One region of the Lysinibacillus sp. NPDC096382 genome, then DNA from elsewhere that is predicted to be linked to it. Evidence: riboswitches for the same ligand, from Rfam matches in the RefSeq annotation. Region 1 holds a riboswitch; each other region holds the start of a gene.
What was found. Region 1 has a riboswitch for cobalamin ahead of ACIQZA_RS12715 (FecCD family ABC transporter permease). Riboswitches for the same ligand answer to the same signal wherever they lie in the genome.
Positions count from the first base shown of each region.

Region 1 (10,048 bases):
GGAGACCGACTTAACCGACTAAAACCGACCGAAGAAAGATTATTAAAGATTTTCTTTTACCTTTAATGATTTTTAAAGATAGTTAGCAAACAGCAAGATACTGATATATAAAGCTTTTGAGAATCAGTGATTTTATAAGAAAGGTCGGGTCATTCAACGATATGTTGAAAGTAGAATTGTTAGTTATTGTGGAAATTTAAAAGTAATCTTACGTTCTTTTTCATCCCAAATAAGGTGGGCATTAAAAGATTTCTCGCCTTTTTGAAATCCTTTTATCAAGTCTGTTTCACCAGCTGCCAAGAGTTTTTTTATATTCGATTGTGAAATAGTTTTTCTTAAAAGTTTCTTTGAAACCGAGAATTTACAATTAGCTGTTTTATAATTTGAACAGCCGTAAAAAGTGCCATGATCTATGATTGACCCTTCGCAAAGGATACATTTCCCAACAACTGTTTTTCTTTTATTATATTTTTTATTATACGGATTATTTGCAGTGATTTTATCGACTGCATTTTGATTAAATGCCCATTCCTTTTCACGCTTGTTAGCATCTGAAATCAATTTGTCAGCAAGCTTTTTTACTTGTTCCATAAATGCTGTAGGAGAAGCGTTGCCTTCACCTATTTCAGATAGTCGTTGCTCCCATTTGGCTGTCATGGAAGGGGACGTTAAGATACTTTCACCTAGTGCCTCAATGAGTAACATTCCTTTAGCCGTTGCGAAGACTTGGTTTTTCTTAACTTCGATATAGTTTCGATCTTTTAATGTACCAATAATTCCAGCGCGTGTAGCTTCAGTACCTAATCCTTCCGTTTTCGATAGGACCTTTTCTAATTCCGCATCTTCTAAATGTTTACCCGCTGTTTTCATTACGGTAATCAAATTTCCTTCAGAAAAACGATTTGGTGGCTGGGTTTCACCTTTTTTTACGTTCGCTTTCGCAACGATACCTTGCTCATTTTCATGTAATAGGGGGAGCAGTTCATCTTTGTCTGTAGGTGAGTTATCTTTAGAATGATAAATAACCTTACGCCAACCTTCTTCCATTAGCACTTTACCCTTAGAGATGAATTCTGCACGTTTATCAACAAGTGAATGAATCGTTGTGTAAGAAAATATGGCATTGTTGTAATGTGCTGCAATGACTTGTCTTGCAATTAAATCATAAATTTTTTCTTCTTCTGTACTTAGCTTTGCTACGTCTGGTATTTGCTCGGTAACAATAATTGCATGATGATCGGTTACTTTTTTTTCATTCACATATCTTTTATTATTCATAATTGAACTTGTCGGTGGCGGAAGAAGACTTTTGTATTTATCAATTTTACTTAAATGCTCTAGTATCTTTGGTAGTGTTTTTGCTTCTTCATTCGTTAAAAATTGTGAATCAGATCTTGGATAGGAAACAACGCCCTTTAAATAAAGTTTTTGCAAAATATCCAGCGTATTTTGTGGTGAGAATTTATAAGCTTTGTTTGCTGTAGCTTGTAATGCAGATAAGTTGAATAACAATGGAGGAGCATATTCCTTTGTTTCTCTTTTAATACTATTAATTTCTACTTTTTTATTGATACAGAAATTAGCAATAGCATTAGCTTGTCGTTCTTCTTGAACTCTTGAATTGTTATCTTTATGCCATTTCGCTTTTAACAATTTTCCATCAAAATTAAACTCTGTTTCCACTTCCCAAAATGGTTCTGATTTAAAATTCGCAATTTCATGCTCTCTCTTTACTATTAGTGCAAGTGTAGGTGTTTGTACACGACCAATTGAAAATACATCTTTCACGCCATTTCTTTTGAGGAGTACCGTGTATAATCTAGATGTATTAATGCCAATTAGCCAGTCTGCACATGAACGACTTAGTGCTTCAAAATAAATGTCGCGTGTCTTCTCTTCTGGTAGTAAATTTGCAAACCCATTTTTTACAGCGTTTTCTGTTAAAGATGATATCCAGAGACGTTTCATCGGTTTATTAACACCGCATACTCTTAAAATGGTACGGATAATCAATTCACCTTCACGTCCAGCATCACCACCAATAATGATTTCTTGAATGTCTGGTCTTTTTACTAAACTTTTAATCACATTAAATTGTTTATACTTTGACTTAGTCACTTTATATTCAAATCGATCTGGAATAATAGGTAAAGTTTCTAATGTCCATTTTTTCCATGTAGGATTATATTCTTCAGGGGCTTTCAGTTCACATAGATGTCCAATCGCCCATGTGATAAGTGCTCCACCTGGAAAGTATGTGTTTGGCTTAACTTCAAAAAAACCAGGTTTTTTTGTAAAAGAAAAGGGGGCAGCTAATTTTGCAGCCTGGTCTGGTTTTTCTGCAATTACTATTTTCATATGCTTTTCTCCTATTAATAATAATTACAACTTTATGTTTAATAATTATAAATGAATTTTAAGTATAACGGTTATATTAATAATTGTGTCCTATCTTTTATTAGGAAATCCAATTAGGTTGACTAATAATCTAGGCTTTTAGACATTTTAATTCAGTCAAAATAACAAACCATGTAACAACACCGCCTAAAGAAAAAACATTATTACGAGTAATGGAGACGTGTGGTAAAGGGATTGTAAATGAAGATAGTAATGAAATCATGGAGGCTATTTTAAGCGGTTATAGCATTGGTACCCCGGCTCTCGGGCAGAGACGATAAAGAAACTTATTACAGTCGGCTATTTAGCTATGGAAAATAAAAATTTAGTGTGTACGGAGCTTGGTAAAAACTTGGTAGAAAATTTTCTTGTAAAAGATTTATTTGATTTAGCGTTAACTGGTAGATTAGAAAAAACATTATCGGAAATTAAAAAGAAAGTTTACGAAGGAACAGTTCCTACATTTAATTGTTATTTTTCCGTCAAATAGTGTACTGTGAGGAATTTGTATAGTAAGTAAGATAAATCACTATCTAAATTTATTTATTTTTCTAATAATAATTAATGTTCAATGGTGCTATTTTACGGCTATTAAACGCTCGTTAATTAATATTTTTACTTTAATGTAATATATAATATAATTGCTATCTGGAAAATATTCTGATATTGTTCCTCTTATAACTTAATAAAATATTATTTTGTTGGTGCGAATGACTTGTTCGTTTGCTTAAAAGGGAAATCGGTGCAAATCCGATGCTGTCCCGCAACTGTAATGGAGAGTCTATACAATATGTCACTGTAGCGAGCTATGGGAAGGCGTATAGATAATGAACCTAAGCCAGGAGACCTGCCAATAAAAGCAACAAACTTACATAGAACCACGAGGATGGTTGTAGTGACTGGGAATCGACGCCTTTTATTTAACTATGACATCCTCTTGTAGATAAGGGGATTTTTTTATGCCCTTTGCTTTAAGAGAGGAGCGCGTTTTGAAGAATCCAACAACAAGAAAAATCAACCTACTTTTAGTCGTATTAACTGGTGTCGTTCTAATATCCATGACATCAGCGATAATGGTAGGCTCTGTGTCTATTACACCTAGTATTGTATGGCGCATTATTTTATCGCACATCCCGTTCAATCCACTTGGCATTACATTGGATTGGAGCCGTTCACAGGAAATCATCATATGGCAAATTCGTACTCCCCGCGTAGTACTTGCCATAATAGTCGGAGCGGGTCTTGCCATTTCGGGTGCTGCTATTCAAGCTTTAGTGCGCAATTCAATCGCGGACCCCTATATTTTGGGGGTATCTTCCGGTGCATCTGTCGGGGCTACATCTGTTATTTTACTTGGCACATTTTCATTTTTAGGTATGTATGCGCTATCATTTGCTGCTTTTATAGGTGCGACAATTGCAGTACTGATTGTGTTTTTCTTAGCACGAGTTGGGGGGCGAATTTCAGTTGTTCGATTATTATTAGCCGGAATTGCCGTGTCACTAGTTTTGTCAGCAATGACGAATTTTATGCTCATGATGACGAAGGAAGAGGGGGGCATAAAGGCAGTGATATATTGGATGATGGGAAGTTTGGCTGGAGCGAAATGGGTGAATATAATGATTCCGTTCGTAGTTTTAACGATCGTCTACATAATTTTACGTCTACATTCACGCCATTTGAATTTACTTTTACTTGGCGAAGAATCTGCTGTTACGCTGGGGGTTAATTTAGAGAAATTTCGATTGCTACTAATTTTAGTAATTTCCCTATTAACAGGTGTCCTTGTTGCTGTAAGTGGTGCAATTGGCTTTATTGGCCTGATTATTCCACATATCGTACGCATGATTGTCGGCTCAAATTATAAGTTTGTACTGCCAGTCAGTGCATTAATTGGTGCGATATTTTTAATATGGGCTGATGCAGTTGCGCGCATTGTGATTGCACCTGAGGAAATGCCGATTGGAATTATTACGGCTTTATGCGGATGCCCATTCTTTATATGGATGTTGCGGAGGCAAATGTATTCTTTCGGGGAGGAGAATTAAATGGTATACGTTGCAAAAAACGTTACTTTTGCCGTGCAGCAGGTGAAAATATTAAACAATGTTTCTGTACATATTCAAGAACGCGAGTTTGTGGGCATAATTGGCCCTAATGGCAGTGGGAAATCGACCCTATTAAAAAATATGTACCGTATGCTACAACCTCAAGAGGGAGAAGTATTTTTATTTAATGAAAATATTTACAAGCAATCTTCAAAGGTGATAGCAAAGCAACTAGCCGTCGTAGGGCAGGAAACACCAGTGCTATTTGAGTTCACTGTTAAGGATCTTGTGGCAATGGGACGTACACCGCATAAAAGGCTTATGGAAGTAGATACAAAAGAAGACCTAGCTATTGTTGAGGAATCGATGCAGCAAGCAGGGGTACTGCATTTAAGTGAACGTACTTTTAGTTCCTTATCTGGTGGTGAGAAAAAACGGGTCGTTGTTGCAAGGGCATTGGCGCAACAGGCTAAGGTCATGGTATTAGATGAGCCAACGAATCATTTAGATATTCAACATCAACTCCAGCTCATGGATTTAATACGGGGCTTGCCGATCACGGTCATTGCAGCCTTACATGATTTAAATATAGCAGCAACTTATTGCGATAAAATTTATGTTTTAAAGGACGGAGAAATTGCGGCATATGGAACTCCGGTTGATGTATTAACACCCTCATTGCTACAAAAGGTGTTTGGTGTACATGCGGAAGTTAGTGTACATCCTGTCACGAAAAAGCCGCATATTTATTATATATCTGAGCAATTTTTATAGTTAGTTAAGGGTTTTACATTTCTTTCTATATAGTATTTAGAAAAAAGGAGAAGTAGACATGAAGACATTAAAAAGCGTATGGCTTGTTCTTGCAATCGCAATGCTAAGTATGTTAACAGCTTGTGTTAACGAGGAAAAACAGGAGTCATCATCGCAAAGCGAACAAGTAGAACCAGCAAAAGCAGGAGCAACGGAAGTAACGATTGACAATAACGATACGACACAAGTCTATTCGGAAGCACCAAAAAAGGCAATTAGCTTAAATCAGCATGTGACAGAGATTATGCTAGCGTTAGGCTTAGAGGATTCAATGGTCGGAACAGCGTATTTAGATGATGCAATTTATCCACCGTTACAAGCAGCATATGAAAAAGTTCCAGTATTAGCTGAGCAATACCCAACAAAGGAACAAGTGATTGATGCAGGAGCAGATTTTTTATATGCAGGCTGGAAAAGCGGGTTTAGTGAGAAGGGTGTCGGAACATCAGAAGAACTAGAAGCACTTGGCATCCACACTTATTTACATACATCTTCAAGCATTAAAAATCCTAAGTTAGAGGATATTTTCGGGGATATCCGCAATATTTCTAAGATATTCCATGTGGAAGACCGTGGAGAAAAATTAATTGAGCAAATGACAAAAGATGTAGAGGACATTCGTACGAAGCTTCCGCAAGAGGAGGGTAATTTACGTATTCTTGTATTTGATAGTGGTGAGAAAGATGTTTTCACTGCTGCACAAAACTTCATGAATGAACTTGTGACAGTAGCAGGTGGAAAAAATATATTCGGCGATGTTGAGTCTGGCTGGACAACCGTTTCAAAAGAAGATGTAGTTGAGCGCAACCCTGAAGTTATCGTTGTAATTGACTATGGTTCAACTACTGCTGAAGAAAAAATTAATTTCCTAAAAAATGATCCGGCACTAAAAGAAACGGAAGCGGTAGTAAACGGACGTTTCGTTATTTTACCACTATCAGCAGCGTCTGAAGGTGTTCGTGCGGCTGAAGCAATTCGAATTTTGGCACAAGGATTTTATCCAGAAAGCTTTCAATAAAGAAGAGGAGCTAGCCATGTGCTAGCTTTTTTCATAGGAGGGTAAAAATGACTATAAATGCTTTTAGCCATAATATTCCTGAAAAAACATTTGCTAAGTTAAACAGAGAGGGTGAATTTACGCGTCTTGCTGTGAGTCCTGGCATTATCAACAAACATTATACACCAGCACAATTTCAAACAATCGCAGAGGTAGTCGGAGTGAGTGGTGCTATTAAATATTCTGCGTCCTACAGTATACTACTATCTGTACCGACAATAGAATTTACGGCGGCCAAAAGGAAGTTGGAAAAGGTGGGCTTATATATTGCAAAGCAAGGTCAGATTGTAGCTATGAAGGCTTGTGATTTTTGTGATGGCGATAAAATGGAGGCAGCACAGATTACAGAGGAGCTGTATCAGCAGCTTGAAGGCTTGGAAGTACCAAGCAGGATTCGCATTAATATGAATGGCTGTGCATCAGCTTGCTATAATGCCGTTTATGATGATATTGGGCTTGTATATCAGAAAGATAGTTTCGATGTGTATTTAGGGGCAGTTCCAATGGGGAAAAATGCACAGGCAGGGGAGCTATTTGTGAAAAAAGTGCCTGTACAGCATATTGAAAGTCTTTTACAGGAAATAATTAGGGTCTATAAAGAACTTGCTCGCCAAACAGAGCCCTTTTATAAATTTTACAAGAGAACAAAAGATGCAGACTATTGGCAAACGATAAAAAATCACCCAGGTAATCAACTACTATGAAAATAGTTCCGCGGATTCTAGTAGGATATGATGAGCTACATACAAACAATTCGTAAGTTGATTGAGAATGGCTAGCCGACGAAACGGTATTGGGGAATGATTAAAAAATGGTCTAAATTCGGTGCTCAATTTAAATGGTTCATCACCAAAAGTGGTGGATGACTTTTGTTAAAACTTCTACTATGTAAATAGTTGATTGGAGTGGAGACTGGGCGACTCCTCGGGGGTCAGCGATAGAGGAACGAAGGCTAAAAGCATCACATCCTGTGATAACGCCTTCGTGACCAACATCGTGTTGGCCCGAGACCCTGCAGCGTAGCGGATGTTTTCTGTGCGAAAGCGTAGCGACAGCAACACCAAAAGCGGCACATCGGACGCCCCCAGGAAGCTCTGCTCTGCGCGAAAGCGAAGCGTCAGCGGCAAAGCGCCCAGTCGGAACGGAAATCAACCACACGTTTTGCTGATGATCCAATTAAATGTGAAAAATTCAAATAAAGAGTATTTTAGCTAGAAGACGGAGTTTACTAATAATAAGGATAAAAATTACGAATTAAACAATATGAAGGTTATTTTAGCCTAATGTGTACTTCTAAAATGAAAGTAGGATAGCGTGTTCGATAGAGAACGTGCTATCCTATTTTTATGCGAAATAGATATTAATAGATAGTAAAGAAAATGACTATGTAAAGTCATTATTGATCGTTAGAAGATAAAACCCATAGCGAGAGGCGTAGCATAGTAGGTAGACGAAGTGACTATAAATTAATAAAAGGAGATATGTGATGACTATTATTAAAGAAATTGGAAGCTTATGTATTACTGATAGCGATGGCCACATTATTAACCATTCAGACTGGGATAAAATCAACCCAATTTTTCATCCTGTGATCTACGATGTGGTTAATACGTATTCCACTCACCTTCAAGATGACTTACATAGTGTATACATAAGAGGATCCATTCCAAAAGGGATAGGTATTGAAGGCGTAGCTGACTTAGACACAATAGCGGTTACAAAGCAAAACCCTAATAAACCACAGTTAAAGCGGTTAAAAGAAGTAGAACAACAATTAAATCAAAAACATACTTGTGTAGATGGTATTGAACTAAGTTTATACTGTGTAGAAGATATTTTAAATGCGTCATCTTTTTCAATCATTAGTTTCATACTCAAAACCCATGGAATATGTGTGTTTGGAGAAAACTTAATACCCCAATTACCAAGATATAGAGCTGACGAAGCTTTAGCAAATGACCACCTTATTCATTTACAAGGTCAAATTAAAAATGCCTGTGATGATCTTCAAGATAATTCTGATATAGAGGATATGAAAGATTGTTGCAAGTGGATTATGAAAATTTTAGTAAGAGCAGGACTTGCGCTTGTCATTACTAAAGCAAACACATATACAAGGGATTTATATCCTGCTTATAAATTGTTTTCGGAATATTTCCCTGAAAAGGAAAACGACATGAAAAAAGCGCTAGAATATGCCATAACACCCATAATAGATGCAAACCTATTGTTATCGTTTTTAAATGAATTTGGAACGTGGATGATTAGTGAAGCTGATAAATGGTTACAATTCTATAATCCCAATAGAGAATTAAACATGAAAATATAATCTAATGAATAACTTACGAAGTTCGAATTCACGTTAGTAGCTACAAATGAAATTAGCTTTGTTGATTCCATATACAGAAAAAGGTAATCACATCTTAGTCATGTTTAAAATGAGATTACCTTTTATTTTTAAGCATTTTAATTTTAGAGCAATCGTATAATGCAAATCATTCGAGATTGATAGTTTTTCTACTTTTGTTGCTCTACAATTGCGCTCAATCAAATATTTTTATTTATTGATTTGTCTTTAAATTCTTTCCGATATATTGGATAATTTTGCGAAGTTCAGTAGATGATGGGCGTCCAAATGGACTTGTTTGTTTTTGTTGATATAGCAGTTGTCCATTTTCATCAACTAAGAAATAAGCTGGTTCTCCATGCGTACCATGATCCTCATATGGAGCATTTTCTCCATGATAAAAAACATCATATGCTTTTACTGTTTTTAACTCTTTATCAGTTAAGACAGTAAAAGTAATGTTATGTTCATCAACCATTTTCTTTAAATTTTCTAACTGGTCCGTTGAGATTGTAATTAGGTGTACATTCTTGCCTTCAAAATAACTTTTGCTTTCTTCAAGCTCTTTTAAGTCATGAAGACAAACAGGGCACCATGATCCTCTGAAAAAGATAATGAGATGCCAACTTTTATGCTGGTCTTGATGAGATACAAAAGAGAATTCTTCGCCATTAACTGCTGGAAGAGTAAAATCGGGGACTTTATCACCCAAATTAAATGTAGACATACTTATCCTCCTAAAAATTGTGAATTCTTATTGAGCTCTGGTAGAGATTTGGAACACATTTATATTCTTTCCTTTTCTAAATTAGATATGTAAAATATAATCCCTAACTAAACTGAAAAAAAACGTTCCTTCCAACGCATTCCAAGCTGTAAATTTTTTTATATTCAGGCTTAGAAGAGTGAAAATGAATATTGTTATTTTGTCATTTCTTAGCATACTTTATTTCAAAGCAAAATCACTTATTTACATAACAAAAAGTGGTTTTACTTTTTTGTTGAACTTTTTGCAGGCCATATGGCAAACTGAATACGAAGATAAATCTGAACATGATCCATCTTTTACCTAAGGGCATAAGCGTCTTACGAATAAAATTATGTATTGAGTTACATACGACATGCCCACCAGTACACTAAATCTAGTTTTTAAATACTAAAGTTTGCACGCTAACATATAGGAGGTAGAAAATTGAGCAAAAAGAGATCAGTTGGGTTAGAGTTACGTACATTGTCGCTCTTAATGAGAAGACAATTGGATCAAACACTAATGGAAAAAGAAAACCTTACTGCCATGCACGGTTGGACGATTAGTTATCTTTACAAAAACCAAGATAAGGATGTCTTTCAAAAAGATTTTGAAAGAGATTTTTCTATTCGTAAATC
Region 1 covers NZ_JBIWFC010000007.1:194,904-204,951, reverse strand. Annotated here, with positions in the region: gene ACIQZA_RS12725 (DNA topoisomerase III) at 184-2,358, opposite strand; gene ACIQZA_RS12720 (hypothetical protein) at 2,708-2,887, shown strand; cobalamin riboswitch at 3,083-3,266, shown strand; gene ACIQZA_RS12715 (FecCD family ABC transporter permease) at 3,456-4,445, shown strand; gene ACIQZA_RS12710 (ABC transporter ATP-binding protein) at 4,446-5,219, shown strand; gene ACIQZA_RS12705 (ABC transporter substrate-binding protein) at 5,278-6,276, shown strand; gene ACIQZA_RS12700 (precorrin-3B methylase) at 6,324-7,019, shown strand; gene ACIQZA_RS12695 (nucleotidyltransferase) at 7,802-8,644, shown strand; gene ACIQZA_RS12690 (peroxiredoxin family protein) at 8,877-9,389, opposite strand; gene ACIQZA_RS12685 (MarR family winged helix-turn-helix transcriptional regulator) at 9,855-10,048, shown strand, end outside.

Region 2 (10,048 bases), on a different contig from region 1:
AGCCACCAATATCTCATTTATAGATATTTCACAAACCAATCCTTAATATATTCTAATCTATTGATTCTTAACGCTGGTTTTCCGCTTCTAGAAAGTTCGTGATTGGATTCTGGGAAGCGCACAAATTTAGTTTCCTTTTTACGGTGTTTCAAGGCGATAAATAATTGCTCTGCCTGTTCAATCGGACAGCGATAGTCTTTTTCACTGTGTAAAATTAACAGTGGCGTCTCCACATTGTCAACATATTTAAGTGGCGAATGATTCCAAAGCTTCTCTATATCGTCTAGTCCCGCTTGGATTTGCCAGTCATTGAAGTAATAGCCGATATCACTTACGCCGTAAAAGCTAATCCAGTTAGAAATACAACGTTGCGTAACAGCAGCTTTAAAACGATTTGTATGTCCGACAATCCAGTTTGTCATGAAGCCCCCATAGCTCCCACCTGTAACTCCTAGACGGTCTTTATCAATGAAATCATAATGCTCCAATGCAAAATCCACAGCAGCCATGAGATCATTATAATCATTACCGCCATAATCACCACGAACCGCATCAACAAATTTTTGACCATATCCATGGCTTCCACGAGGATTCGTATAAAGGACCGCATAACCTTGTGCAGCAAGGATTTGGAATTCGTTAAAATATGAGTTGGCATACATAGCGTGAGGTCCACCATGGATTTCAAGAATAAGTGGATATTTCTCCCCTTCTGTAAAGCCAATAGGCTTCATTATCCAGCCGCTTACTTTCCAGCCATCTGCCCCTTCATATTCAACTGCTTCAGGAACAGACAATTCTTTCGTCTTTAAAAATTCTTCATTAACTTTCGTAAGCTGTTCTTGTTCACCAGTATTTAAATTTACGTAAAATAGATCGCCAGGATTTGTAGTACTACTAATTGCGACTACCGCTTTATCATTTTTTTGATCAAGCGAAAAACCATATACGTATTGATCATCATGAATCGCTGGATATAATTCTCCAGAAAGATTACCAAAATAAATCGCTGTATTTCCGTGATCAGTCACTTGGAAGTAAAAGCTTTTATTATCCTCCAGCCATTGTACACGCGGAGCAACGACACCTTGAAGGAAATCACCGACGACAAAATCACCGACCGGCGCATCAAATTCACTCGTTACACATGTCGTATTGTTATTTTCCAAATCATAAATCCATAACTTTGCTTGTGTTGCATTTTCAAATTCTCGTTCACTTCCAACATAAGTTACGTAGCGGCTATTCGGGGACCATGAAGTTTGGTAAAACACCCCCGTTCCTTCCGTAAGCTTGCGACCATGTTTTGTTTCTAAGTCCAATAAGTAAATATCAACCACGAATGAAAAATCTAAATCCTCTGCTAAGTCAGCAATGTAAGAAAGATATTTCCCGTTTGGAGACCATGCACAAAGTTGTAAATTATGTTTTCCTTCCGTAACTAACTCTAATTCTCCAGATTCAAGATTGACGATGGCAATTTGAGAAAATTGCTCCATATCAATAAACCCAGCTGCATCTGATTTATATTTCATTTTTTCTATTTCAAGTGGTTTAAGTTCTATATCATCTTTCTTATCATTTTCAGCCTTATCATAAATGCTTTCATTTTCACCTAGTTTTACTGAAAATGCAATATTCTTACCACACGGAGACCAAACAGGTGATGTCGCACCGTTTTTACAATGAGTAACTTGTTTCGCTTCTCCACCTGCTTTAGAAAGCACAAAAATTTGTGGCTTACCCTTTCTCGTTGATACAAATGCAATTTTACTGCCATCTGGTGACCATACAGGCGAACTCGTTTTATCTTCACCAAATGTCCATTGTTGAGGCTTTTTTTCATTCAAGTCTATGTAAAATAAATTAGATACGTAGTCTTTTTTCTTCTCATTAATATGCGTTTCTATATACACTACTTCTGTTCCGTCAGGTGATACTTGTGGATCTGCCACTGATTTTAATTGATATAAATCTTCTGGTTGAATCCCTTGTTTCAAAGTCATATTTTAAAAATCCCCTTTGTGTTGAAGTTTCATTACATAGTACAATATTTCGACACTCTAAGTATTATTCCTCCTTTTAAGAAGAAATTATTTTTTATCAGAGAGAGGATTTAACAGTAGCAAGAATAACAATGAGTGACCGCGATGTATCAAAAGGTTGCGAAACTTTAGAACCTTTGATAAGTAGTAAGTCAAATTCATCCAGTGAGAACTTTTATTAACCTCAACTTTTAGGGTGATTGTATATTACATGTGCTAAAATAAAAATGGAAAAATTATTCAATCAGGAGGTGTTTTTATGGCTATAAAAGCAATAGAGTTATTTTTTGTGATTGGATCTATTTATTTCTTTTTTGTGATTTCATTCTTTTTTAGAAAAAGAGGTAAAAAAATTTTGTATAGCTTTATAGTTATTATCCTTTTAAGCTATGCAGTATTCCTAGCTGTTCGTCCACATATACAGAACGCAACATATGATAAATATACTCAAATGGTTGAAGAACATTTAGAAAAGAAATACCCAAATGCATCTTGGGAAACTAGTTTTGATAAAGAAGAATTATTAACAACGGCATTTGGATACCAAATAAAAGTTAAATTTGCTGACGAACCAACAGTACTTTATGTATATAAAGTTGAAAACGGTAAAGTCATTCAAGCATATTTTTCATATTTAGAAAATTCCCCTCAAAATGACGGCAAGTATGCGGAACGAGATTAAAGATTTTTTATCTATCACTTGATATTTGAAATCAAACAATTCAACAATACTTTTAGATAAATGACAGAACTCCTACCTTTAATGATAATGCAAAAGCTTATCTCCGCTTCTTGCGCCACTGAGAGCCAAGTACGTCCCCAAGAAAGCACCCAGTCGTAACGGAAATCACTCCCATAATGGTCTAGATTAGGTCTCCTATCAGTAATTTTTTTCTGCGGTAAAATTTATAAGAGGGATGATTAGGGCGAGAATGTTCTTAATCGAGACTAATAATTTTCTTTAAAATACCTTCAATATGCGCACTTTTACCCTTTTTTACGAACAAAGTCTCGGCTTGTGCTTTTCTCTCATTGGTAAGCCCCTCTTTTTGATAGGCATAGACACAGTCGTATATATTTACTCGTAATCTTGTAGGGTAATTCTGTTACAATATTGATAAAAGAATGAATAGAAACGAGGATTTTTTATGCATGTAACAATCGGGGTACTCGCTCACGTGGACGCAGGAAAAACAACATTTTCTGAGCAGTTACTATTTCATACAAACAGTATTCAAGCCCGTGGACGAGTGGATCACCAGGACACATTTCTAGATAATCATGAGTTGGAGCGTCAGCGAGGCATTACGATTTTTGCGGAGCAAGGTCGCATGACGATTGAGAATGATACATATACGTTAATCGATACACCCGGACACGTAGATTTCTCACCAGAGATGGAACGTGCCATTCGGGTTATGGATTTTGCCATCATTATTGTAAGTGCGGTTGAAGGACTACAAGGTCATACGGAAACAGTGTGGCAACTTTTACGCCAATACCACGTCCCAACTTTCTTCTTTATTAACAAAATTGATCGTGAAGGGGCAGATGTTCAAGCCGTTATGGTACAGCTTCAAAAGGACTGTTCTGAGGATGTATTATTCGTAGATGAACCGCTCCGTTCAGACTATGTTTCAAATCGCATGATGGAGTGGCTTGCTGAACGTGACGAAAAGCTTCTCGACGATTTTCTAAATGAAACATTGGATTGCTCTAGCTGCCTTACTCGTTTACATACGATGATTAAACAGGAAAAAGCCTTTTTATGTTTTACTGGCTCTGCTTTAAAAGATATTGGGATAAAGGAATTTTTAGCACAGCTCCCCCTACTTACAAAAACACATTTTAATAACAAAGCTCCGTTCCAAGGTGAAGTATTTAAAATTCGTCATGATGGGCATCAACGCTTAACTTTTATCAAGGCATTGCAAGGAACGTTACATGTGCGTGATGAATTTTCCTTTGAAGATGCAACAGAAAAAGTAACTGAGATTCGACTTTACAACGGCAGCCGTTATGTAACAGTTCAAGAGGTCGAGGCTGGGGAGATTTTCGCAGTAAAAGGGATTAGCGAAGCAAACATCGGCGATATCATTGGTTTTTCAGGTAACCCGCAGCCCTATGAGTTAGTACCGACTTTACAGGCAAAAGTACAATATGAAGGCGATCAGCATATAAAGGAAGTTTTAAAAATTTTCCGCACACTTGAAGCAGAAGAACCATCATTACGTGTGCTATGGCATGAAAAATTTCAAGAAATTCATGTACATATTATGGGTGTCATCCAACTCGAGGTTCTTATCGATGTGCTGAACAAACGCTTCTCGCTAGACATTTTATTTAGCGAACCACAGATTTTATATATGGAAACGATTGCAACAACGGTGACAGGCTATGGTCATTTTGAACCTTTAAAGCATTATGCAGAAGTACATTTATTGATGGAGCCAAATACACGCGGTACTGGTCATACATTTGTCAATGCTTGTCATGCAGATGATTTATCGGTTGGGCATCAACGACTCATTGAAAAACATCTATTCGAGCGCGATCATCATGGGTTGTTAACTGGCTTCCCTGTGACAGATATTCGCTTCACTCTCTTGACAGGACGCGCACATATTAAACATACAGATGGTGGCGATTTCCGAGAAGCAACATTCCGAGCATTACGGCAAGGGCTGGAGCAAGCAGAAAATGTATTACTAGAGCCGTATTACCGTTTTAAACTTAAAGCTCCAAGTGATTTTATTGGCCGGATGATGACCGATATTCAACAAGCTGCTGGTACATTTGACGCGCCAATCTTAACTGAACATGATGCGATTTTAACTGGCCGCGCTCCTGTCGCAACATTTATGAGCTACAGTACAATCTTTGCCGCCTACACTAATGGTAAGGGCGTACTTTCTCTCCAATTTGATGGTTATGATGTGTGTCACAATACAGAAGATATCATTGCACAAATTGGCTACGATAAAAACGCCGATCCCGAATATACATCTTCTAGTATTTTTTGTGCAAAAGGCAAAGGTTACTCCGTTCCATGGCATGAGGCAGAGGCGGCGATGCATTGTATTGACTGAAATCATAAAAACAGGACATGATTATCTATCAATGTCCTGTTTTTTATGTTTCGTTGAGATTCTCTGGCTCCTCGCGAGGATTTGTCCTACTTCCGTGAGTATTCTGGCTCCGCTCGAGTAGTTACTCTGCCTCCGCGAATATTCCACCCCCATTCGCTGATATTCCCTTCACCCAGCACGAAATTAATTTACAAAGCTTGCACTGTTTTCTGTGCCTGTTTGAAAATGCGATATGAAGGGTCCACAACAACGTAGCTATGGGGATTAGAGAAATCAATTAAAACCTTGCCAGGTCGACTTTTCAAAAGTTGTAAATTATCAATTAATTCCAGTAATAGTTCATGACCGTTACCACGTGGGTGCCAGTTTAAATGATATTCATTTAGTTCCTTCACAGCTTCTAAAAATTGATGATACTCGCGCTCTACAAAATTAATCAGTTGTTTGTTTTTAGGAGCTACCTGTGATAAATCTTCTAAATATGTTCCATAAAAGCGCATCACTATTGAGCATAATAAATCATTGACTCGAGCAGCACTTAATATTGGCTTAGGAGCTTGGGCTAGTCGCTCTAAATTTGGCTTAGCACGAGTCGAATCAATGCGTGTAATTAAATGATGATGCTCACCGTTCACCTCATAGATAATTGGATTTGTCGGCATATACATCATAAAACTATTTGTTTTTGTTTTAAGTTGATCTGTAGTATCCGCCTTTGCAAAAAGGTGCCCATTAAAATTTTCATTTTGAATCCAAATAATATCTTTGTTATATAAAATTTGCTCAAACAATCGTTCATTACTAATTAGTTTGCTAGCTATTAATTGGTCGACAAGTGATTCTACAGCCATTCTTGTTGTAGCTTTCTTAGTAGCTTCAATGCGTGGCAGCTTACAAATTTTCATATCTACATATTGCGATTCCTGTGCTGTACATACATGAATATTCGTCATACGTGCATCCTCTTTTCGTACATATTTTCAAAACGGAAGTCATCAGTAAAAAAAGGATTTCCTATTAAAGCGAGGAAATCCTTCATTCTATCTTTTTCGTTCATCATATAACGTCAAACAATGCCCAAATATGAAAGAATTAGCACGATAGCTAATACCTCCTCTTATTTTGGGCGTTTGACGTACAGTGACGAACAGAGCATTCTGTTTTGTCAACATGCCACCTCCTATTCCTCGTAGGGTTATGGTGTGTACTCATAATAGGCAGGTATCCTGACTCATGATCATCGCTACCTTTCCCCTTCCCGTCGTTAAACAGTGGTATATGAAAAGTCGCTCACATTTACAGTTGCGGGACAGTGTCGGATTTGCACCGACTTCCCTTTTAAGTAAATTGCACGCAATTTACACCTATTATTCCACGCTATTCAGTTGTTAAGAAACTGGAAAATACCGAGTTCCCTACCTTTAATTGTAAAGTACTGTATTTTTAAAGTCAATTGAGTCTGGTTGGATCTTAATACAACTTCGGAGCTTTTCGTAGTTTAGTTGCTTGCTCAAATGAAAATGCGAGTTTTATTAGTACATCCTCACTAAATGCAGTTCCTGCAAATGTTACCCCAAACGGTCTCCATTTTTCATATACCCTGCTGGGACGGCAATAGACGGATATCCAGCTTTCGCACTAATTGTTGAACCTATATATGATGGAAAGATAATCGCATCTAATTCATATTTTTTTAATGTATAATCGATTCCTTGCTCTTGAGAAAAATACAAATCCTCTAGTTTTGCATTTAAATAGTCAGAATCTCTTAACGTATTCGATAATTTCTCTCTCGATTCCAATTTATCCTGACCATATTTTAACGACTTTCCTTTTGATCGTTTATTAAATTGAATTAACTCAGAAATAGAATGGACAGGCATTTGGGAAGGTAGATTTACAAGAAAATTATTTAAACTATGCTTTAATTCGTATTGCGGTACTCCCCATTTCCAGTCTCTATGAAAAGAAGGGATTTCGACGCCTTCAATAATAACGGCTCCTTGCTCTCTCAAAACCTGAATGGCATTATTAAAAAGTGTTCCGTCATATTCCACTGAGTCATAATAATCTTTTGAGGCATTATTATAAACACCAATTCTAGCACCAATTAATCCAGTTGCATCTAAAAAATTGGTGTAATCTTTATATAACTTTTGTTCACTTTTATATGTAGCGACGTCGTCTTGATCTACTCCTGTTAATACGCCCAATAAAATAGCTGCATCTGTTACAGTTCTAGCCATTGATCCTGCTGTATCTTGAGAGTATGTAAACGGAATAATGCCCTGTCGACTAATGAGCCCAACAGTCGGTTTTATGCCAACTACTGAATTTTGTATAGCTGGACTTAAAATCGAAGCGTCTGTCTCAGTTCCAATTGATAAAACAGAAAAATTCGCTGCAACTGCTACCGCTGATCCTGAGCTAGATCCTCCCACATAAAGTTCTGGATCACCATAAGGATTAAGTGTTTGTCCACCTCGAGAACTATAGCCTGCCCACATCGTACTCGACATACCGTTTGCTAATTCAGTCATATTTGTTTTTCCTAAAATAACAGCCCCTGCTTCACGAAGCTTTTTTACTAGAAATGCATCCTGCTTTGCTAAATAATTTTCTAATGCTATTACACCTGCACTAGTGTGCATAAAGTCTTTCGTTTCGATATTATCTTTTAAAACCACCGGAATTCCGTGTAGTGGCCCTCTAGCCCCTTTTGTTAATCTTTCCTCATCTAATGCTTCAGCAATAAATATCGCTTCAGGATTAATTTCAAGCATAGAATTAATTTTCTGTCCACCTTGATCATACTTAGCAATTCTATGTAAATAATACATAGTTAATTCTTTTGATGTTATATCACCTTGTTCCATTGCTGTCTGAATATCATTTACTGACAATTCTTCTTTAAGAAAGCTATTAAAATTTATCCCCATTCATATTCCCTACCCTTCTTTCAATATTATACCAAAAAGGTAAACTTATACCTACATTATTTATGATTAGCATAGTACTTTTAACGATAACAACCGATTTTTTCGGCTTATTTAATATTTAATTTTCGGCTCTACGCTAATCAATGCACTTGATAAAAAAAGGCTATTTCGCAGAAAATTTATTCCTGCAAAATAGCCTTTTTTTTATGGGTAATATAGTTCTTTCAATTATTGTCCACTAAATCTCTGTGTAAGCTTTTGTAAATTTTCAGCTTGTACACATAAGTCTTGCGACACCACCATGTTGACCGCTTGCATGGAGGCACTTTGCTCATCAACAGACTGCAGAATGACCCCTGTATAATTAGACAAACTATCCATTCCGTTTGCAATTGTCGATACTAAATTTGTAACCTCATTCGCGCTACTTGAAAGCTCTTCTGCTGTTGCGGAAATATCCTCTAGTTGGTTCGTCATTTTGCTAACATGCTGAGAAATCGTACCGAATGACTTTGTAGCCTCATCAATGACATAGACGCCCTGTTGAACATTTTTCAAGTCCTTTTCAACAGAGGTAGCTACTTGTTTTGTATCGCTTTCTATTCCAACTACAAGCTCGACAATTTGAATAGCCGAATGCTTAGATTGCTCTGCCAATTTTCGAACTTCCTCTGCGACTACTGCAAAGCCTTTACCATGCTCGCCAGCACGCGCTGCTTCAATTGCTGCATTTAATGCTAGCAAATTTGTTTGATCAGTAATAGCCGTAATCATGTCTGTCATAGACTTGATATCAGTCATTTTGCTTGATAATTGCTGCATTAATTCACTTGTTTTTTCAGTAGAAGTTGAAATAAACTCCATTTGATTTTTAGCTACGTGTAAAATTTCCGCACCATTTCCTGCGATGTCATTTGCTTCTTTTGCATGATCAAATACATCTTGCGTTGCCACAGTAATACGTTCAATGCCATCTGCAGTTTCTTGCATAGCAATCGCACTTTCATTTGCAGATTGTGCTGCTTTCTTAAGACCCTCAGTCGTATTCTCCATTTGTGAATCAACTTCATTAACTGCATCTGTAATTTCATTTGTACTTGCTGATAGCTCTTCTATGCTCGCTGATAAATCTGTAGAACTACTTGCAATTTTTTGTGTCATTGTATGTAATTGTTCTTTCATCTTTAAAAACGCTTTAGCTAAGTCTGATACCTCATCATTGGAATTAATTTCAATCGGAGCAGTACTTAAATTTCCATCAGCAATTGCTTGAGCGGATTCAGCTAATTGATTAATAGGCTTAATAATTTTAAATTTCACATAGAAAATACACGATAATGTCATAGTTATTCCTATTACTGTTAATAAAGTGGATAGCCATTTTAATGAAGTTAAATTTGCTAGGTCTATAATTAAAATAACACCCATAAGAACATTTAAAGTAGAAAAGCAAATTATACTTCTTTTCCGTAAAGTCATACTAAATTCCTCCAACTATAATATTATTCCAACGTAGTTATTATAGTTTAATTCTACTGAAATTCATAGAAAAAAGACCAACTTTTGTAAGATAATGATATAGAAAAGAGAAAGTTCTTTCGCAGCATCTAAAAACAGTAGTTACTCAACGTATGATCTAAAAGTATGACTCCTTCAAATATTAGTTTTTTAAAACATAAAAGCACTTTGCTTTAGACAAAGTGCTTTCATAATAAATTATTTTAATTTCATCATACTTGATCCGGCAATACCAGGATGTGTCATCTCATAAGGATCCAGAATTAAATCTAATTGTTCTTTCGTTAGTACGCCTTCTTCAATGCAAAGTTCACGAATTGAACGACCAGATAAAATTGCTTCACGCGCAATTCGTGCAGCTACCTCATAGCCAATATGCGGGTTTACTGCTGTTAACACACCAACGCTTTTTTCCACATATTCTTTCATACGGTCTTCGTTTGCTTCAATATCCTTC
Region 2 covers NZ_JBIWFC010000002.1:434,420-444,467, forward strand. Annotated here, with positions in the region: gene ACIQZA_RS05925 (S9 family peptidase) at 18-2,006, opposite strand; gene ACIQZA_RS05930 (hypothetical protein) at 2,305-2,727, shown strand; gene ACIQZA_RS05935 (GTP-binding protein) at 3,194-5,134, shown strand; gene ACIQZA_RS05940 (hypothetical protein) at 5,323-6,087, opposite strand; cobalamin riboswitch at 6,334-6,517, opposite strand; partial or broken gene ACIQZA_RS05945 (amidase family protein) at 6,605-8,073, opposite strand; gene ACIQZA_RS05950 (methyl-accepting chemotaxis protein) at 8,302-9,552, opposite strand; gene aspA (aspartate ammonia-lyase) at 9,790-10,048, opposite strand, start outside.
Region 2: linked by a shared signal. The riboswitch ahead of ACIQZA_RS05940 (hypothetical protein) and the one ahead of ACIQZA_RS12715 (FecCD family ABC transporter permease) in region 1 are both predicted to bind cobalamin.

Region 3 (10,048 bases), on a different contig from region 1:
TTATCGTAAAGGCAAAAGCTGCTCGTACACTTAACCAAAGCTGATGATAAGCTTGATCTTTTTTACCAGCACCGACATTTCGCCCAATAATTATAGCTGTGCCCGTCCCGATTGCAATCGCAAATAAATATGTAAACATCGAAATATTCATAGCATATTGTCTTGCAGCAAGTGTCTCTGAGCCTAAATACGTTGCATAATAAAGGAAGACAATCTGACAAAACTGATAAAGCACCTGCTCAAATGCTGACGGTAAGCCTATATTTAATATTTTTCGAACATATTCCTTTGAATACTCGAAATAATACTCTAGCTTTACTCTTACTTCCATGACTTGATACAACAGCCAGAAAAACACAAGAACCGCTAATCCCCGACTTACAACCGAGGAAATTGCCGCTCCTTTTACACCTAACTCCGGTAATCCTAGGTTACCAAAGATTAAACCGTAGTTTAATACAACGTGTAACACATTCATACCTAGTGATACATACATCGTTTGCTTTGTCCATCCATGTACACGGATAATCGCTGCTAATGCATTTATAATTGCCTGTAAAAAAATAAAGCTTCCTATGATCACTAAATAGCTTTGGGCATATTTAAGCACTTCCCCTTGCAAGTTCATCATGGTCATTAAATGACTCGAAAAGAAGAAAAATAAGACACTCATCATTAGTCCAACGATCAAATTCATCGTTACTGCTAAAGCGGAAATTTTCGCAGCTTCAAAAAAGCGCCTTGAACCTAAGTATTGAGATACAACAATGGAAGCACCATTACCAACTACTTCAAGTATTAAAATTGCAATATGAATATACTGATTGGCTGCACCAACCCCTGATACTGCATTATCTGATAAAGCACTGAGCATAAAAGTATCGGCTAGTCCCATTAACATAAATAAAAATACTTCTAAAAATATCGGCCACGTTAAATGGAACAAGCTTAACTTACTTGTCTCTTTTAAATCACTTTCTCTTACTGTATCTGACAATTTCAACTTCTCCTATACGCTTCATAAAGATTTTACGTGCGGTTAATTTTCCCGCTACCAATTTTGTGATGAGAGTTTTGTACCTAACGCTTCGCTTTCGGTACAGTTAAATGACTACTCGTTACAGCGGGATAAAAATATATAGTATCTTATCATAGATTTTTAAGGTGTAAAGAGTTTTTATAATGAAATATTGTAAAGCTAGTATAATACGTAAAAACCCCTCTCATAATTTTATGCGAAAGGGTTTCATATCATATTAAGTAATGATCCTGCAATTGCTTACGTTTTTCTGTTGTTAAACCAAACTCTTGCTCTAAAAAAGTGGTCTTAGAGCCATATCGGTTATCCATTGCATCAAATGCCGCTTGTAAATAGTCCTCACGGGCCGACATTAAAGCATAAAATTGCTGCAATTCTTGATCGCTATAACCTGGCTGAATTGTCTGAGCCATTCGTTCTACTAAGGGACGTAGATGTACATTTGTATCTAAATAGTCCTCCATAATTGTTTCCTCAGGTACATCTAAAGCAAGTAAAATAAGTGCGCTACCAATACCTGTTCGATCCTTTCCGACCGCACAATGATGAACAAGCCCTAAATTTTCAGGATGCTGAATCGTTGCTATTAACTTTTTAAACGAGTCATTATTAAAAGGCATTTGCGCATAAAACTCTCGGAACATCTCTAGGCTTACAACCTTATAAAAATCTTTTCCACCAGTGTTTGTAGGCATCTCAAAAGCATGATTTCCCTTTGCTGGTATTTGAAGATACTCGGCATATGGGAATACCGGATTAGGATTATTTTGAGCCTCATGGTCGTCTCGATAATCAAAAATTGTTTTCACACCAAGCGTTTTAAATAGCTCCTTATCTGCATTCGTCATTTTACCAAGTGCTGCTGAACGATAAATCAAACCATTCTTAACGGCACGTCCATCTCTCGACTTATAACCACCCATATCACGAAAATTATAAACTGCTTCAAACGGAACAATCTTCATATCAAACTGTTTCACTCACTGCACCTCTCTCTGTTAGCAAGCATTCTTACTTCTATATTATAAAACAATCCGATATAATACCAATTTTCAGACTAGGAAATGTCATACACTACTTCAAAAGCGATGAGGGGATTTAAGCGATGCTTTATTGAATAGGAGAATATGGCCGTATTACCTAATCACTTTTCATCATAGCGGAGCAGTTATCCACCTCACCTGTTCACTTTTTCATCATAATGGAGCAGTTATCCACCTCACCTGTTCACTTTTTCATCATAGTGGAGCAGTTATCCACTTCACCTGTTCACTTTTTCTTCATTGCTGAGCAGTTATCCACTTCACCTGTTCACTTTTTCATCATAGCGGAGCAGTTATCCACTTCACCTGTTCACTTTTTCATCATAGCGGAGCAGTTATCCACCTTATCCGATCATCAAAAAAGCTGCCCATAAAGGACAGCTTCAAAATACACTTTTTCAATATAAACTATTTAAATAACTCAGGGTATACTGCTTTTGCGATTAACTCAACTGCTTCGCCAATACGCGGACCCGGACGGTTTGAAATATCAGTATCTATAGAATAAACCGCTTTATTTTGAATAGCAGTGATTGAATTCCATCCATCACGAGAAAGAATTTCTGCCGCTGGGTCTTTCACATAGTTTACTGTTGTTAAAATGACAGCTGGATTTTTCGCAATAATATCTTCCTCAGATACCTTTCCCCAGCTTTTAAGGTCAGCAAAAACGTTGTTAACATTTGCAGCATTTAAAATTTCTTGTTGGAATGTACCAGAACCAGCTGTATAGATGTCTGGCTTTGGACTAATTTCTAAATAGATATTTTTTAGTTCTTTCACATCTTTAACTTTCGCTTGGACATCTGCAATTTTACCTTTAATATCTTCATTTAACTTGTCGCCTTTATCTTTGATGCCCATAACCGTTGCGACTTGTTCGATATCCCCGTAAACATCATCAAATGATTTAGCTGATTGAATGGCAAACACTTTAATACCCGCATCCTCAAGGCCTTTTAATGCATTTAAATTTTCTTCATCTTTGCCTCCAGTTGTATAGGCAATAACGACATCTGGCTTTAGAGCTAAAATACGCTCGCTATTGAATGTTGTAGAAGTAGAAACACGCTCAATTTTTTGCGCTTCTTCTGGATACGTATCATACTCAGTTGCACCTACGATTTTATCGCCAACGCCTAGCGCAAATAAAATCTCTGTATTACTCGGTTGTAATGAAACAATAGTTTTAGGTACTGCATTAAACTCTACTTCTACACCACGGTCATCCTTAACTTTATAGCTAGTAGTTTTCTCAACTTGTTGATCTTCTTTAGAAACAATCTCTTTATTTGCATCCTCTTTCGTGCCACAGCCCACTAATACGAGGGCCAGCATCAACACAGAAAGCCATTGTAGCTTAAACATTTTCTTCATTTCATTGATTCTCCTTTTTTCTTTTTCATCGGGTATGACTTACTAATAAACGGTATTTCAGCAATACCAGCATGCTGATTCATATAAACAGCCATTACAAAAAACACATTGGCTAGCAATCCTAAATAATCAAAGAGAATAGCAGGTACTTCCCGTTCTTCAGATACTTTGTGCAAAACACGGTATGATTTTTTCGCCTCACTACGGCATACATGTAATGCAGTAGCAGCCCCTGTCCCTTGAGGTAATACAAAGTTTTGTATTTCATCCTGAACATGACTAACATAGAAATCATAGCGATCACTTAGCCAAGTCAAATCATCTTCGGTTACCGCCAATTTACCTCGAACTGACCCATTTACATGGTAAGCCATTGGTAAAATAGCTAGTAAATCATCTGATATTACCTCCACTGTTTCCTTTTGTACCACCGCTAAAGCGACGCCAATATGTGTTGTAAGGCTATCCGTTCGAATTTCAAAATCTACCGTTGATGCCTTTTCACGCATAAATGGATAACAAGAATAACGTGCATCTTTTTTCAAATCTAAGTCCCCGCTTTCCATCGTGAAAAATTCTACTTTATTCACACCTTCTTAGGATTTCTTCCGGTGAAAGATAAGTGTACATAAAAAAACGTTGTTCCCATTCCTAAGGAAACAACGAAAATAACATAAATAGTGTCATATAGACACAGCATAGCCTATGTATTTGCCGCATATTCTCCTAGCTTCCGAAGAGTTATCATACGTTCAAACAAAGGTCGGTCTCCTGGCTTGTACAGTTCACTACATTCAATCATGTTGTGCGTCATAAAAAACCTTCCCATCAGATCATTCGACAGTGGTATATCTTTATGATTCCTGTACTTACAGTTGCGGAAACAGCTTCGGTTTTTCACCGAATTCCCGATTATGCTATAGTTCAGCACCCTTATTCTGCAAGAATTATTCACTTGTAAAGCAGTTTATCATAGATTAATAGGAAAAAATAGATGTGGAATTAGAATAAACAAAAACGATGGGAAAGATCATGCAGGTATCACCATATGCACGTGGGTGTTTTCATTTGCTCGTGCAGTATTATATTTCATAGATCGATATTATAAAAGCTATCTCTCAACGAAAGCATTTGCGTAAAAACAGCTATTTTACATCTTTTAACGGATGGCATTCTTATATTTCTTTTTGCATTTACCATCTTCTTCTTCTTCAATCAATCGCTGTGCAATCTCTAGTAGTTTCGGGTCTTTCGTTTCATCGAATAGCTTTTTAAAAGATACAATAATATCATAGCGTATCGATGTCGGGTGCTTTTCGTCTAAGCATATTTGAAATCTTTTCGCCAAATATGACACGACTAAATCTCTTTGTACCTGCCCTGCTAAACCTATTTTCCAAATCGCCTGCAAAGTATGCCTAGCAGTTTCTATTTTTTCATCATACGTTACTGCCCAAATCTTTAAGAAGTCCTCTAATACTCTTTCTTCAGGATCACTTTTTGCTGCCAATGCGCATAAAAATTGTGCAGCACTTGCACGTACATGTCCATTTCTATATGTAAGAGCTTGAACAAGTTGTTCCCAAACTGAATATGTCCAATCAACTGGTTCCTGCATAATTTTCATTAATTCTTCGTATGATTTGTATTGAATATCAAGGTCACGCTCTGTTAAATTACTAAAAAGTTGCAAAATCTCTTTTTCCATGATTCATCCCTACCTTTATGAACGCAAAAATGACAAACTTGTAAGTATTGTAATAATTTCTATCATTCGTTACTTTATTACTACGAAACTAAAGTCACAAACAGTTTAACTATATTTCAAAATTATCAGAAATGAGTATCAATATGCAAGAAAACAATTCTTTCGGCTATAAAGACACATTTTACATGTTAGCTTTATAATTGGAATTAGCCTTCTATGAATCCAGCGAAATACGCTATAACGATGACAATCATTATATGGATAATTGATGCTATACCTTACATCGGCTCTATTTTCATTTTAGTAACAGGTAATATTGTAGTAAATATATCTATTTATGTAAATTTATTCATCTTAGATGCTATTTTACTCATTATTCATCGAGTAGTCGAGCCTAAATTAATGGATCTATATCTGGCTGTATGATTTTTACTCGGAGGGCCTTAAATACCGTCAAATAAAAAAAAGGTCATCTTTGTAATTTTTTTTACAAGGATGACCTTTTCGCTATTTAAATCGTCTATATAATAGTAGGGCTTATTGAATACGACCGAAGCCTACTAAATATTGATTCCACCAATCAAGTGATTCAATGACAACACCTTTATTTTGAGCATCAATCATCGTGTTATTTCCTAAGTAAATACCTACATGCGCTATGCCTGAACCATAGCTGAAGAATACTAGGTCACCTACACGTGCTTCACTTGCTGAAATACGTTGTGTTGCTAAATATTGTTGTGATGCTGTACGTGGTAAAGATACGCCTGCTTGTTTGTAAGACCATTGTACAAGACCTGAACAGTCAAATCCTGTTGATGGGTTGCTGCCGCCCCAAACATAGCTACGGCCTAAGAATTGCTTTGCAGTTGAAATTGCATCACCTGAAGATGCAGTACCTGAACCAGAACCAACAACGACTTTTTGTGGTGATTTTTCATTGTTCGCTTTACCACTATTGTTAGCATTGCTAGTATTACTGTTACTAGTATTATCGTTAACGTTGTTATTTGTTGCTTGTACTACTGGAGTAGCTGCTTGAAGTGCACGTAAACGAGCTGCTTCTTCCTCTGCTGCTTTACGTTCTGCTTCTAAACGTTCTTCTTCTTGTTTCGTTGCAATTTGTGCCTTTAACGCAAGAGATTTCGCTTCATTTTCAGCTTTTTTCACTTCCATTTCGCTTTCCTTTTGTTGAAGCTCTTGGAATTGCTTTTGAAGCTCTTTTTGTTTTTCATCTAATGTTGCTTTTTGTTTCTCTAAGTTAGCCTTATCCGCTTCTTGTTGATCTACTAAATCTTGGTCAGCATCCATTAATGTTTTTACCGCTACGACACGGTCCATTAAATCTGCAAAGCTTTTTGCTTCAAGAACAGCATTTAAATAAACGCCCACAGTATTATCTTGAGCTTGGTATGCAGCCATACGATCATTTAAAATCGCTGAACGTTGCTCAATACGTTTTTTAGTATCTACAATATCTGCATCCACTTCTTTAATATCTGCTTGTACTTTGTTAAATACTTTTACTTTTTCATCGATCTCTTTTTGTAGTTTAGTTAATTCTTCTTGTAGCTTTTTAACCTCTGTATCTATTTTAGCTTTCTTATCAATCATTTGTTGAGATGTTTCTTCCGCGTGCACTACGGTTGGTTGAACTGTATTAAATAATAAGCCGCCAGCTAGTGCTAATGCTAGCACCATCGACTTACGCCATTTATTGCGCTTACCCACGTTATTCTTTCCCTTCACTAGTCAATTTCGCTCTTAGTATTTTAATGTAATCACTGGAACGATTGTTTTATTTCTCTTATATTTTATTAGCCTTTTAAAGTTTAGCATTATTAGCATAACTTTTATACTATTTCACGGCTTTTTAATCGTTTAGTAAAACTCGCAACATTCTTGTAATATTCATGTAAATTCTATTAAATTCTACAAAACTACGTTTTATTCTACATAACAACGTTTTTAACTACTTTACCATTAGACCCAATTTCTGTTTTGTAATGTTTTTGTAATATTTCACGAGAACATTTATCCATTATGGCTCGACATAATTGCATCCGGAATCTGCTGAAAGAAGTTAAAATAAAAAAGGTAAGGGAGCATTTCCCCTACCTCATCTTGTCGCAAAAGAATAGATATAAATAATGTGTTTCAATAAACAAAGATTGATTTCCACTCCAAGCTGGTGCTTCCTATTGCCTCATAGAACGTAGCGCTTGGATAGAAAGGCGTACCAAAAGAATGGCACATAAAAACAATCCCAAGTATGCAGCTGTATTTAAGTAAACAGCGTACGCTTCACGAATAAATTGCGAGATTGCTAAAAGTGCTACAGAAATAATCCCAAAGGTAATACCTACGAGAAGTAAGACTAAACGGGAAAACAAATTTGTAATAAAACGAGCATTATCCTCATCCGAAAAAACATCGTGATGTAACGTAATTTTTCCGCTCTCCACCCGTTGAATGAGCTGATTAACTCGTCTTGGCATTTTGTGCAATGCCGGAATAAGCATTGCTAATTCTTCTTGTAAACGTTCCTTCGTTGCCATCGGTTCTTTAAATGGCTTAAGGAAGGATGCTCGCATATATGCAGATGAAAAATCTTTCGCTTCCGTGAAAATATCAAAATTCGGGTCAATTACCCGTAATGTCCCTTCCAATGTTACTAATGAACGCAGCGCTAAACCTACTGCTGGATAGAAAGTAAGACCGAAATCACGAACAACCGTAAATAACGCATGTATTAATTCTTCTGTCGGAATTCGATCAACGTAAGAAATTTTCAAGAGAATTTGATCAATTGCTTGCTCTATTTTTGCACGCTCTGCATGATCTGCATTTTCAACCAATAACGTTATGCCGTCAAATAAAGTATTTGAATCACTTAGATGAATCCCCATTAAAATTAGCTTTAAGCCTTCTTGTTGTGTAGCTCCCAAACGACCAACAGCCCCAAAATCAAGAAGGATCGGTGTGCCATCCGTCTCATCAATCTGAATATTTCCCGGATGTGGATCCGCATGAAATATACCCGAAACAAGCATCTGTTCAATGAAAGAACATAAAACAGTCCGCGCAAACTGTCTACGATCATTTTCTAATCGATTAAATTCAGCCGCAGCATTTGCAACGCTTTTTCCCCGTACATATTCCATGACGATAATATTTTCATTACAATATTCTGTATAGATTTTAGGAATTTTCACCTTATAATCGCTTTTTGTAAGAGCATTCGTCACCTGCAATGTATTACGAGCTTCAATATCTAAATGAATTTCCTCACGTAACCCATCGCCAAATCCTTTAGCTAGCTCTCGAAACCCAAGCGACTCAGCCCATGTAGATTTGTTTGAAAGCCAATTGGCAAATTCCTCTAAAATATCGAGATCGTCTCGCATGATTCCCTTCACTTCTGGACGTAGCAGCTTCACCACGACTTCATCAAAATTTTTCAATCGTGCCTTATGTACTTGTCCAATAGATGCTGCCGCAATAGGCTCCATTTGAAAGCTTGCAAATATTTCATTCATAGGCTTAGGAAGTGAATCTTCTAAAATTTGGGTTACTTGCTCTGACGATAAAGACTTCACATTATGTTGTAGCTTCTCTAACTCGTCAATAAAAATAGGCGAAAACAGTTCCTTACGAGTAGAAAGTACCTGACCAAATTTAATAAATATCCCACCACATTGCTCCAAAGTAATCCTTAAAGCAATAGCAAGCTCCTTTTCATTTTCTCGTTGCCTTGCGTATTTAATCGTTTGAACAACGCCATTTGTCACTGCTATTTTTAACACCTGACGCAAACGCTTTTGCTGTCGCCAGTAACTACGAAGGCGCAATAATAAATTTTTTTTGCCATTCCGACGATCTCTAGCTGTCATACCACTTGGATCAAAAAGCTCAAAAACGAGATAGAGCAGCATCGAAATTAGTAGCATGCAGCCAATCCAAACAAGTGTACTGACCTCTGTCACTGTTTGCATCATTGGCTCGTATAAAAAATCTGTATGACGTAAATAGGTATACCAATAAACAAAGGACGTAAGCGTCACACTAATAACTACAGAAAGAACCCTACGTATAAAATTAATATTTGAACCAATTAATCGACCACTTACAAAGTAAATAAGTACTGATACAACAATGAGTTCGATTAAAAATTTCAAAAAAATCAACAGCGTCACCTCCGATGCTACTTCCTAATACTGCTAGTATAACAAATTAAGATCTGTACTTCTTTTAATGTATAGAACGGTTGACCCGAGAAATAGTTCTTTAATAAAGGATATGGTTTTAAGCGGCTTTCGCACAGAAAACATCTACTGCGCTCCAGGGTCTCGGGCCAACACGATGTTGGTCACGAAGGCGTTATCACAGGACGTGATGCTTTTAGCCTTCGTTCCTTTATTGCTGATCCCCAAGGAGTCCCCAGTCCCCACTCCAATCAACTTATATAATGTCATCCATAATTTTTTGGATAAGCAGAAAATCTGTAATAATTATTAAATATAGAAAGTGCACATATACAGCCTCAAGATGTAGATTTCCATCTTTAGATAAAAAAATACCTTTAGACATAAATTATCTAAAGGTAGATGAAACGAATATTATTTCTACTCGCAAGGGATGTTCTCTCTTCATTTTAGTTAGCAGAAAGTATTTGCTCCCAATTTATTGTGCCATTTTTAACTTGTTCCCGTTTTTCTTTATTCATAACATCATTAGGACGTTCGCCTTTTGGCCAATCTTTATCGTGATTTGCCCATTCAGGTCGATCCTGCGATAAGATAAAGGCTGCTAAATCAGCGGCATTTTGATCTGTCAAAGTACCTGCTGCACCAATCGGCATATTATGTTTGATGTAGCCAG
Region 3 covers NZ_JBIWFC010000005.1:72,629-82,676, forward strand. Annotated here, with positions in the region: gene ACIQZA_RS09615 (MATE family efflux transporter) at 1-997, opposite strand, end outside; gene ACIQZA_RS09620 (tyrosine-protein phosphatase) at 1,252-2,019, opposite strand; gene ACIQZA_RS09625 (ABC transporter substrate-binding protein) at 2,491-3,459, opposite strand; gene ACIQZA_RS09630 (hypothetical protein) at 3,456-4,004, opposite strand; cobalamin riboswitch at 4,204-4,410, opposite strand; gene ACIQZA_RS09635 (hypothetical protein) at 4,619-5,167, opposite strand; gene ACIQZA_RS09640 (hypothetical protein) at 5,384-5,593, shown strand; gene ACIQZA_RS09645 (C40 family peptidase) at 5,705-6,898, opposite strand; gene ACIQZA_RS09650 (ABC1 kinase family protein) at 7,366-9,354, opposite strand; gene ACIQZA_RS09655 (c-type cytochrome) at 9,822-10,048, opposite strand, start outside.
Region 3: linked by a shared signal. The riboswitch ahead of ACIQZA_RS09630 (hypothetical protein) and the one ahead of ACIQZA_RS12715 (FecCD family ABC transporter permease) in region 1 are both predicted to bind cobalamin.